DNA from 3 places in the Spirillospora sp. NPDC127506 genome. Region 1 is predicted to be linked to each of the others. Evidence: riboswitches for the same ligand, from Rfam matches in the RefSeq annotation. Region 1 holds a riboswitch; each other region holds the start of a gene.
What was found. A riboswitch is a leader RNA that binds a small molecule or an ion and turns the genes downstream of it on or off. The one in region 1 is predicted to bind cyclic di-AMP.
Positions count from the first base shown of each region.

Region 2: linked by a shared signal. The riboswitch ahead of ABTW95_RS05780 (C40 family peptidase) and the one ahead of ABTW95_RS12950 (CHAP domain-containing protein) in region 1 are both predicted to bind cyclic di-AMP.
Region 3: linked by a shared signal. The riboswitch ahead of ABTW95_RS34180 (C40 family peptidase) and the one ahead of ABTW95_RS12950 (CHAP domain-containing protein) in region 1 are both predicted to bind cyclic di-AMP.

Region 1 is NZ_JBEORG010000010.1:93,090-96,461, reverse strand. Features, by position in the region: gene ABTW95_RS12955 (hypothetical protein) at 1-526, opposite strand, end outside; gene ABTW95_RS12950 (CHAP domain-containing protein) at 566-1,414, opposite strand; cyclic di-AMP (ydaO/yuaA leader) riboswitch at 1,426-1,569, opposite strand; cyclic di-AMP (ydaO/yuaA leader) riboswitch at 1,722-1,921, opposite strand; gene ABTW95_RS12945 (C40 family peptidase) at 2,418-3,372, opposite strand, start outside.
Region 2 is NZ_JBEORG010000003.1:293,348-296,719, reverse strand. Features, by position in the region: gene ABTW95_RS05790 (Mut7-C RNAse domain-containing protein) at 1-248, shown strand, start outside; gene ABTW95_RS05785 ((deoxy)nucleoside triphosphate pyrophosphohydrolase) at 248-640, shown strand; gene ABTW95_RS05780 (C40 family peptidase) at 740-1,756, opposite strand; cyclic di-AMP (ydaO/yuaA leader) riboswitch at 1,764-1,911, opposite strand; gene typA (translational GTPase TypA) at 2,114-3,372, shown strand, end outside.
Region 3 is NZ_JBEORG010000068.1:13,531-16,902, forward strand. Features, by position in the region: gene ABTW95_RS34175 (transcriptional regulator) at 362-592, shown strand; gene ABTW95_RS34180 (C40 family peptidase) at 818-1,813, opposite strand; cyclic di-AMP (ydaO/yuaA leader) riboswitch at 1,817-1,997, opposite strand; gene ABTW95_RS34185 (amino-acid N-acetyltransferase) at 2,290-2,811, shown strand; gene ABTW95_RS34190 (RDD family protein) at 2,816-3,372, shown strand, end outside.

The DNA of each region.
Region 1 (3,372 bases):
CGGTGAGCCCGTGGGACGCTCCGTCCCCGACGACCGTCCAGGAGCCCGAGCGCGGCGCCAGGGCGAGGTAGCGGGTGCGGGCCGCGTAGCCCCTGTCGTAGCCGCGCAGCCTGTAGCGCATCTCCGTGCGGACGACGGCGCCCCTCCCGTCCGCCGCCTGGGTGGCGACGACGCGCTCCTGCCAGCCCTCCAGGGGAAGCCTGCGGAGGTTGTCGAACATGCGGGACTGGACGTCCTGGAACGCCCGGGGCGCACTGCCGACCGTGGCGAGGAAGGCGGCGCGGTCGCCGTCCCGCACGGCTCGCGCGCGGTTGGCGAAGAGGGGGGCGGCGGCCTCGGGCGCGAACGCCCCGGCCGCGCCGGACGGATCGCCGCGGGAGGCGCGGTCCCGCGGCGGCGCGCCGCCGCCCGGCCGGGCGCCGAGGAGGCCGGCGCCGCCCGCCAGCAGCGCGGCGGCGCCGCCCGTGCCGAGGGCGAGGACCCTGCGCCGCGACAGGGAGCCCCCGCGCTCCGGACCGTCCTCCATGGCCGCGATCCTATGCAGCCCGCGCCGCCCGGAGCGCCGTCATGACCGGTAGTCGGGGTATCCGTAGCCGACGACGTCGTCGGCCGAGCGCTTCTTGATCTTGACGGCGTTGCCGGTGTTGCCCTCGACGGCCTCGATGGTGTCGCCGTCGATCTTCTTGACCACGATGCCGACGTGCCGGATGTCCTTGACGGCCTTGCCGCCGCTCCACGCGTAGAAGACGATCGCGCCGGGCCGCGGCTCGGTGCCCCAGCGGCCGTGCTGCCGGAACCAGCGGGCGTGGGCGACCGTCCAGGCGTCGATGCCGATCTGGTCGGTGAAGCCGAGCTGCTCGCCGACCCAGGAGACGAACATGTCGCACCACTGCGCGTCGCTGTAGCCGCTGATGGAGCCGCCGTCGCGGGCGACGGTCTCCTTGGCGCGGGCGGTGCCCATGTACCACTTCTGGAACTTGGTCTCGCCGCCGCCGTCCTCGGTGACGCCCACCTGCGACTTGGCGATCTCGATGGCCTCCTCGGCGGTGGGCCGCGCGTCCCCGGACTTCCCGGGGGCGGCCGCCTTCGGCTTCTTCGCCGGCCCGCCCCGCGGGCGCTGGCCGTCCGGGCTCTTCCCGGGCTTCCCGGGGGCCTTCTCCGCCGTCCGGGCCGATCTGTCCTTGGACGCGCCCTTGGACGAGCCGCCGGCGGCCTTCTTCGCCGTGGTGACGCCGGCCGCCGCGGCGGTCGCCGGCGCGGAGGCGAACGGCAGGACGGACGCCTGCGCGGTGGCCGCGGCGGTGCCGAGGACGGCGGCGCCGACGAGCACGCCGCCGGTCGTCCGCCAGGTGACGGACAGGGTGGAGGGCTTGCGGTGCTTGCCCGCGGTCTTCTTGCGATGTGCGCCTGGCACGGGGGGACATCTCCTCGACTTCCATGCCGCCTACCGGGTTAGCTGACGGGTTCGGGCGTGGAAGCCGCCCTACGGCCGCCCATGGCGGGCATGCCGATTCACCCCGAAAAAGGACACGATGGGTCCCCGGCTCCGCGTCCGGGCGCGCGTGTGCGCGCGGCGGACCGCGGACTCGGCGGTGGCGTGCCGGAGGGCACGCCGGTTCGGATGGGGGCTCCGCGGGACGGGGGCGTCCGCGGAGTGCAGTGTGCTCGGGCGTGGCCGCGCGTCGGGCGGCCACGCCCAGGCAACGCTGCGGAACTCACTCCTTCGTTCTTCCAGACGCCTACCGGGTTAGCTGACGGGTTCGGGCGTGGAAGTGGCCCTACGGCGGGCTCTACCGGAACGGGGCCGGGAGAGACGCACCGATTCACCCCGGGTGCCGGAATGCCCGTCCGGGAGGTCTCCCGGACTCCGGCGGTGTGGGTCCCCGGTTCCGCGTTGACGCGGACTCGGCGCTGCCGCTGCGTTCCTGGGGGCGAGATGGGGCCCGGCGCGGGACCTGTCTCCCGCGTGCGAACGAGCGGCTCCTGATGTTGTGCGCGGACGCCGGCCGTTGCCGGGGCGTCCTGGGGGCCTGACCCGCGAGGACCGCCGTGGCTGCGCTCTCAGCGCCATGCACGCCGTGAGCGTGCGCACGGTGGCCGGGCCGGCCGCGGTCCGGGGGCGGACCGCCGCGGCACCGTCCGGTGCCGCTGGACGGCACGTGGATCGTGTCGCCCGGGGAGGGAGGACGGCGCGTGGCTCGCGCCGCCGGTACGCGGCGGCTGGATGCGCCGCGTGGGACCGAGGCGCCTGGTGGGCGCCGCGGGGCCACGGCGTCTGGAGGGCGCCGGGGTGGTGACAAGGTACCAAAGCCCCAACAGAAGGCAAACCCCCCAAAATCAACAACGGACCAGGTCAGACCTGGTCCGTCGTCGGGGAGAGCTCCGTCACACCCGCGGGGGGCGTGCGGGGCGGGGCGTCAGGGGCGCCCGGCGCCGTAGTAGTTGCTCAGGTAGTAGCCCGAGGTGATGCTGACCACCTCGACGGTCTTGCCGGTGCGCGGGGCGTGGATCATCTTGCCGCCGCCCACGTACATGCCGACGTGGCCGAGGCCGCTGAAGAAGACCAGGTCGCCGGGCTGCAGGTCGCTCTTCGCCACCCGCTTGGTCGCGGCGTACTGCGAGTTGGTCGTGCGGGTGATGTTGACCCCCGCGGCCGCCCACGCCTTCATCGTGAGGCCGGAGCAGTCGTAGGAGTTCGGGCCCTCGGCGCCGTACTGGTACGGCTTGCCGAGCTGCGCGTAGGCGAAGTCGAGCGCCTTGCGGGCCGGGCCGCTGGCCGGGCCGTTGTAGGTGCCGCCGGTGCCGCCCGAGGACCCGCCGGAGGAGGTGCCGCCGCCGAGGCTGCGCAGCAGCTTCTTCTGCTTGGCGACCTCCTTGTCGAGCTTGTTCTTCTTCGCCTGCAGCTCCTTGGTCTTGGCCTTGACCTCGTCGAGGGCGGTCTTGGCCTGCGACTCCTCGCGGCGGAGCCGCTGGGCGGTCGCGAGGAACTGGGTGAGCTGGGAGCTGCGCTCGTGCGACAGGTGGGAGAACACGGCCGCCTGGTCGAGGATCGCCTGCGGGTCCTTGCTGCCGACGAAGCCCGTCACGTCCGCGGAGTCGCCGTTCTTGTAGGCGGCGGCCGCCATCTGGGCGATCTTGGAGCGCTGCTCCTCGAAGGCCGCCTGCTCCCGCTTGGCCGCGTCCGCCGCGTTGTCGAACTTCTTCTTGGCGACCTTGAGCTTCTCCCGGAGCTGGTTGTACTGCTCGACCAACTGGTCCGTCTGCTCGGCGAGCTTGGTGAGCTTCTTCTGGACCTGCGCCCTGGTCGGCTTGGGGTCGGCGTGCGCCGCCATCGGGGGAGACGCGAGGGAGGCCGTCAGGGTGAGGCAGGCG
Region 2 (3,372 bases), on a different contig from region 1:
CCTGGACGCGGTGCACCGCCTGCAACGGCGAGCTCGTCCCGGTCGACAAGCGCGAGGTCGAGGGCGACCTCGAAGCCGGGACGCGCCGCAGCTACGACGTCTACGGCCGCTGCGCCGGCTGCGGGCAGGTCTACTGGCGCGGCGCGCACGGCGGCCACCTGGAGGAGATCGTCCGGGAGGCGACGCGGCTGGTCGGCGCCGCACGGGACGGCGGCAGGCCGGAGGCCGCCATGACGGAGAGGGGCTGATGGCCATCGCTCTCGTGGTCGTGGGCGCGGCGATCATCGCCGGCGGGCGCCTGCTGAGCGCGCAGCGGGCCGAACCGCCGCACATGGCGGGCGGCTGGGAACTGCCGGGCGGGAAGGTCGACCCGGGCGAGTCCGACGAGGACGCGCTGGTCCGCGAGTGCGACGAGGAACTGGCGATCAAGATCCGGCTCGGCCGCCGCGTCGGCGGCGACTGGACGCTCAGCGAGCGGGCGCTGCTGCGCGTCTGGACCGCCGAGATCATCGAGGGCGAGCCCCGGGCCCTGGAGCACCTGGCCCTCCGCTGGCTGACCCCGCCGGAGCTCTACGACGTCGACTGGCTCCCCGGCGACCGCCCGGTGATCGACCTGCTCGCCCGGGAGCACTTCAGCTGAGGCCCGGCCGCCCTCCGGGCGTCGGATCGCGCGGATGAGTTCGGGGGCTTCCCGCCGCGCCGCAGGAAGCCCCCGACATCCGTGGGGGCGCCGCGCCCGTCAGGAGATGCGGTTGGCGCCCGCGTAGTCGGAGCGGTCCGACAGCTTGGAGATCTTCACCACGTCGCCGGTCTGCGGAGCGTGCAGGAACTTGCCGTCGCTCAGGTAGATCCCCATGTGGTGCAGGTTGCTGCCGAAGTACACGAGGTCCCCGGAGCGCAGCTGGCTGCGCGGCACCTTCGTGCCCAGCTGGTAGAGGTCGCCGGTGTAGTGGGGCAGGCCGGGCTTGCCGACCTGGGCGTAGGCCCACACGACGAGGCCGGAGCAGTCGAAGCTGTTCGGGCCGGCGGCCGCCCACACGTAGGGGGAGCCGATCTTGCTGTAGGCCTTGCGGGCCATCTTGGCGGGCAGGCCCGAGCCCTTGATGCTGGCGGTGAGGCCGGTGCGCGGGTCGCGGGCGTGCGTGGTGGAGAGCTTGTCGAGGCGCTTCATCACCTCGGTGACCTTGGCCTTGGCCTGCGCGCGCGCCTTCTTGGCGTCCTCCCACGCCTTCTTGACCTGCGCGGTCTTGGCCTCCGCGGTGCGCTGGGCGGCGTCGGCCCGCTGGATCTGCTTCTGCAGGGCCTTGACGGCGGCGGCCTGGTTCTGGGTGAGGTAGGCGCGCTCGGTCAGCCCCTCGGCGGAGCCGTCGGAGCCGAAGATCGCGTCGGGGGCGCCGGCCATGTAGGTGGCGGCGGCCATCCGCCCGAGCTGCTCGCGGGCCGGGCCGGCCTGGGCGCGCAGCACCTGCGCGTTCTTGGCGGCGTCCTGCTCGGCCTTCTGCGCCGCCTTCAGGTCCACCCGGGCCTTGTTGTACTTCTCGGTGAGGATCTCGGCCTCTTCGTTCAGCGCCTTGAGGCTCTTGCGCAGGCCCTTCTCCGTCGTCGGCGTCGGGCTGGGCGCGGTCGCGGCGGCGGCCAGGCGGAGCGGCGGCGCGGCGTGGGCGGCGACGGGGGCGGTGGCGCCGAGGCCGATCAGGAGCAGGGCGGCGGTGGCGGCGGGCGCGAAGCGCCGCCGCCGGCGGGGGTCCGGTGCCAAGCCGGTGTTCTCCTCTCCTCACGCGCCTACCGGGTTAGCTGACGGGTTCGGGCCAGGAGTCGCCCTACGGCGCACCGCCCTGCGGCGCGTCGATTCACCCCGAGGGTTGGGTCCCCGGTTCTCCCGGCGGGCGGGAGATTCGGCGTGCCGGTCGCAGCCCCGGGGAGTGGGGCTCCGGACGACCGGATCTCGGGCAGATTACAAAGGATGAGCAAAGTTGGCGAATCGGGGCGCGTGTGACCGCGTGTGAAGGGTGGGAGGACGCGGCCGGGATGGGCCGGGCACCGCGGCGCGTAGAATGGAGTGCTGCCGCTTTTCTGCGGCGACTCTCCTGAAACCTCACGCAAGGTAACCCGCATGCCCATCTCCACCCGCGACGACCTCCGGAACGTAGCGATCGTCGCCCACGTCGACCACGGGAAGACGACGCTGGTCGACGCAATGCTCTGGCAGTCCGGGGCCTTCCGCGAGAACCAGGACGTCGACGACCGGGTCATGGACTCCAACGACCTGGAGCGCGAGAAGGGCATCACGATCCTCGCGAAGAACACCGCCGTCCGGCACAACGGGCTGACGATCAACATCATCGACACCCCGGGCCACGCCGACTTCGGCGGCGAGGTCGAGCGCGGGCTGTCCATGGTGGACGGCGTCGTCCTGCTGGTGGACGCCAGCGAGGGGCCGCTCCCGCAGACCCGGTTCGTGCTGCGCAAGGCGCTCGCCGCGCGGCTCCCGGTGATCCTCGTCGTGAACAAGACCGACCGTCCCGACGCCCGCATCGACGAGGTCGTGGACGAGACGTACGAGCTGTTCATGGACCTCGACGCCGACGAGGACCAGATCGACTTCCCGATCGTGTACGCGTCCGGCCGGGCCGGGCGGGCGTCGCTCGACAAGCCCGCCGACGGGGAGATGCCCGCCAGCGCCGACCTGGAGCCGCTGTTCCAGGTCATCACCGAGACGATCCCGGCGCCGTCCTACGACCCGGACGCGCCGCTGCAGGCGCACGTGACGAACCTGGACGCCTCCAGCTACCTCGGCCGGATCGCGCTGTGCCGCGTCCACGCCGGGACGATCAAGAAGGGCCAGCAGGTCGCCTGGTGCCGGCACGACGGCAGCATCGAGCGCGTCAAGATCACCGAGCTGCTGATGACGGACGCGCTCACCCGCAAGCCCGCCGACGACGCGGGGCCGGGCGACATCATCGCGATCGCCGGCATCCCGGAGATCATGATCGGCGACACCATCGCCGACCCCGACGACCCGCGCCCGCTGCCGCTGATCACCGTGGACGAGCCCGCGATCTCCATGACCATCGGCACCAACACCGGGCCGATGGCCGGCCGCGAGAAGGGCACCAAGGTCACCGCCCGCATGGTCAAGGACCGCCTCGACCGCGAGCTGGTCGGCAACGTGTCGATCAGGGTGCTGCCGACCGAGCGCCCGGACGCGTGGGAGGTGCAGGGCCGCGGCGAGCTGGCCCTCGCGATCCTCGTCGAGAACATGCGCCGCGAGGGCTACGAGCTGACCGTCGGCAAGCCGCAGGTCGTCGCGAAGACCATCGACGGCCGGAAGCACGAGCCGGTCGAGCGGCTCACCGTCGACATCCCCGAGGA
Region 3 (3,372 bases), on a different contig from region 1:
CGGGCCGGATCCGGCCGCCTAGCGTTCCGAGCCGAAGCGTAGCTTGAAACGATTCACGATCTTGGTCCGCGGCGAGATCTGGCGAGTTCGACGAGAAGGGACGGGTGCGGATGGCTGGCGATCTCATCCCGTCTCCCTCGGACGACCAACGAGTGAATCGTCACCCGGAGTTCCCCCGAACGACCCCGCAATCGGCCAGGCGGCCACCTCCGGCCAAGCGCGCGAGACAGAAAAGGAACCCGATGATCTAAGTCCGGAAGGCTCCGGACCCGGCAACCCAACGCGTACAGAGGCCCAACCCGTGCCTGTGCAGCGGACGGCTGCATCCCCGCGGTCATCACCACGGACGAGGGAGGACGGAGTGGAAACAGCCACACTCGCACGTCGTGGCACCGACGATTTCGGGCTGAGCGAGGAGGAGATCCGGTTGCTCGCACAGATCGCGAGCGGTGTCACCGCCGATGTGGCGGCGCGCAAGCTGGAGCTGAGCGCACGGACCCTGCGGCGCCGGTTGCGGACGATCTGCGACCGGCTGGAGGTCAACACCCCTATCGAGGCCGTGGTGTGGGCGGCCCGGAGGCAGCTCATCTAGCCGGCTCCACCCCCGACGCTCGCCAGGGGACGGGCGAGCGTCACCGAGAGATCCAGGCGGCGAACACGGTCGAATCCCGTCCGACCCCGCAGCGGCGGCGCCGGCGCCCTGGCAGGTAGGTCCCTGCAGGAGGCGTCGCCGCGGACGGTGTTCGAAGCCCACGCCGATGGGTCTCTTCACCATGTGCACGGGTGACCGGGCAAGGCCGTTCCGGGGCAGGGGCCGCTAGGCGACCCGGACGGCGCCGGCGAAGGGACGCCCGGCCAGAGGCACGATCTTCACGACGTCACCCGTCTGGGGCGCGTGGATCATCTTGCCGTCACCGACGTACATCCCCATGTGGTGCAGGTCGGAGTAGAAGAACACGAGGTCGCCCGGCTGCAGCTGGCTGCGCGACACGTGGGTTCCCGCGTTCCACTGGCTGCCGGTGTAGTGCGGCAGGTTGATGCCCACCTGCCTGTAGGCCCACATCGTCAGGCCGGAGCAGTCGAAGCTGTTCGGGCCGGCGGCGCCCCAGACGTACGGGCGGCCGAGCTTGGTCATGGCGTACCGCAGCGCCTGCGCGGCCTTGCCGGTGCCGATGACGGGCAGCTTGGCGAGCTGGGTCGGGTCGCGCTTGACGATCGTGCCGCGCACCTTCTCGTAGGCCGCGGTGACCTTCTTGCGCTGCGACTCCAGCTTGGTGCGCAGGTCCTTGACCTGCTTGGCGCGCGCCTCGGCGGACTTGCGGGCGCGCTGGGCGGCCTGCATGGCCTGCATGAGCCCGAGGACCTTGGTGCTGTCCTGCTTGGCGAAGTAGTGGAGGGTGGCGGCCTGGTCGAGGACGGCCTGCGGGTCCTGGGAGGCGACGAAGGAGACCGTGGGATCGGAGCCGCCCTGCATGTAGCTGGTCGCGGCCAGCGCGCCGACCTTCTGGCGGATGGCCTGGAGCGCCTTCTCCTGCCGCTCGGCGTTCTCGGCGGCGACCTTGGCGGCGCGCTGCGACTGCGCCAGCTTCACCTTCAGGCCGTTGTACTGCTCGGTCAGCTGCTCCAGCTGGTCGGCGAGCTTGAACGCCTGGGACCGGAGCTCCTTGGTGGACGGCTTCGGGTCGGCGTGCGCGACGGCGGTGGATTGCGGGGCGATGACGTGCGGTGCGGCCGTCAGGGCGATGAGCGCGCCGGCGACGGTGACCGCGCGGCCGCGAAAACGTGAAAGAGATGCAGGCCGCGATTGCTGCACGAATTCTCCTCTCCTCGTCCGCCTACCGGGTTAGCTGACGGGTTGGGGCCGGAGCAGCCCGTCCGCGAGCATGCGCGGGCAGTGCCGCGGCGTTGCGGATTCACCCCTGACGGCGCCGGTCCGGGGGACGCATCCCCGAACGCTCCGAAAGTGGGTCCCCGGCTCCCCGGGGCGCTGGTTGCGACCCGCGGGACTCGGCGGTGCGGCCTCCGTTCTGCGGGTGGCCGACGTCAGCGATGGACACTAACGGAACGCGCAAGGGATGCCAACCAGAACAGGTGAAATCGCAGGTCGTGCGGCGAGGCGCGTGTTGCGCCGAGCACGTTCAGTAACGGGGAACTGTGGTGCGCGTCACTTTTCGAACGCCGATAGCCGTGCCTAGTTGTTTCTATCTAGTTCTTCTTGTAAGGCGCCCGCGGCACGTCTGCCTACGCGTGCGTTCGATAAGACCAGGTGTTCGATAATCTCGCCTGTTTGTGGAGGTCGTGATCCGGCGTGCCCGCACCGCCGACGTTCAGGAGATCCGCAGGCTGGTCGATCTGTACGCCGGGTCGGGGCGACGCCTGCTGAAGAAGTCGACGGTGAAGCTGTACGAGGACGTCCAGGAGTTCTGGGTCGCCGAGGAGGTCCGGCAGGGGGAGCCGGGTCGCGTCGTGGGCTGCGGCGCCCTCCACGTGATGTGGGAGGACCTCGCCGAGGTCCGCTCCGTCGCCGTGGACAAGGGGTACGGCGGACGCGGCATCGGGCACCGCATCGTCGCCCGGCTGCTCGACACCGCGCGGGAACTCGGCGTGCGGAGGGTGTTCTGCCTTACCTTCGAGGTGGAGTTCTTCGGCCGCCACGGCTTCCAGCCGATCCTCGGGACTCCGGTGGCGCCAGAGGTGTACGAGGAGCTTCTCCGCTCTTACGACGAAGGCGTCGCGGAGTTCTTGGACCTCGACCGGGTCAAGCCGAATACGTTGGGCAACACCCGGATGTTGCTTCGCCTGGAGGACTGACCCAATGAGCGATTCCCCCAACCGTGGTCGGCGTTACCGAGCGCCGCAGGGGCAGGGTTCCTACGGCCCCCCGCCCCCGTACCAGGGTCCCCAGTGGCAGCAGCCCCGGCAGCCGTCACAGCAGCAGTGGCAGCAGCCCTCGCCCCAGCAGCAGTGGCAGGAGCCTCAACAGGGCTGGGGGCAGACCTACGAGGCGTCCTACGGCGAGTACGGCGGCTCCCATGGCGACGAGCCGCAGCTCGCCCCGATCCTCCGGCGGGCCGGCGCCCGGCTCCTCGACAACGCCCTCGTCGCGGTCTTCGGTTTCGCGCTCATCCTGCCCGTGACGGTCGCCGCCTTCGGGCTCGGCGACAAGAGCGGCAGCGACCAGGACGAGGGCGGCATCTGGAACTGGCCCATCATCTTCACGCTGTTCTGCGTCATGTCGGTGCTGCCGTTCCTCTACGAGGCCGTCCAGCTCTCCATGTGGGGGCGGACGCTGGGCAAACGCGTCATGGGGCTGGGCATCGTGCAGGCGCGTCCTGTGGGGCGGCCGATGACCACCACGCAGGCCGTGTGGCG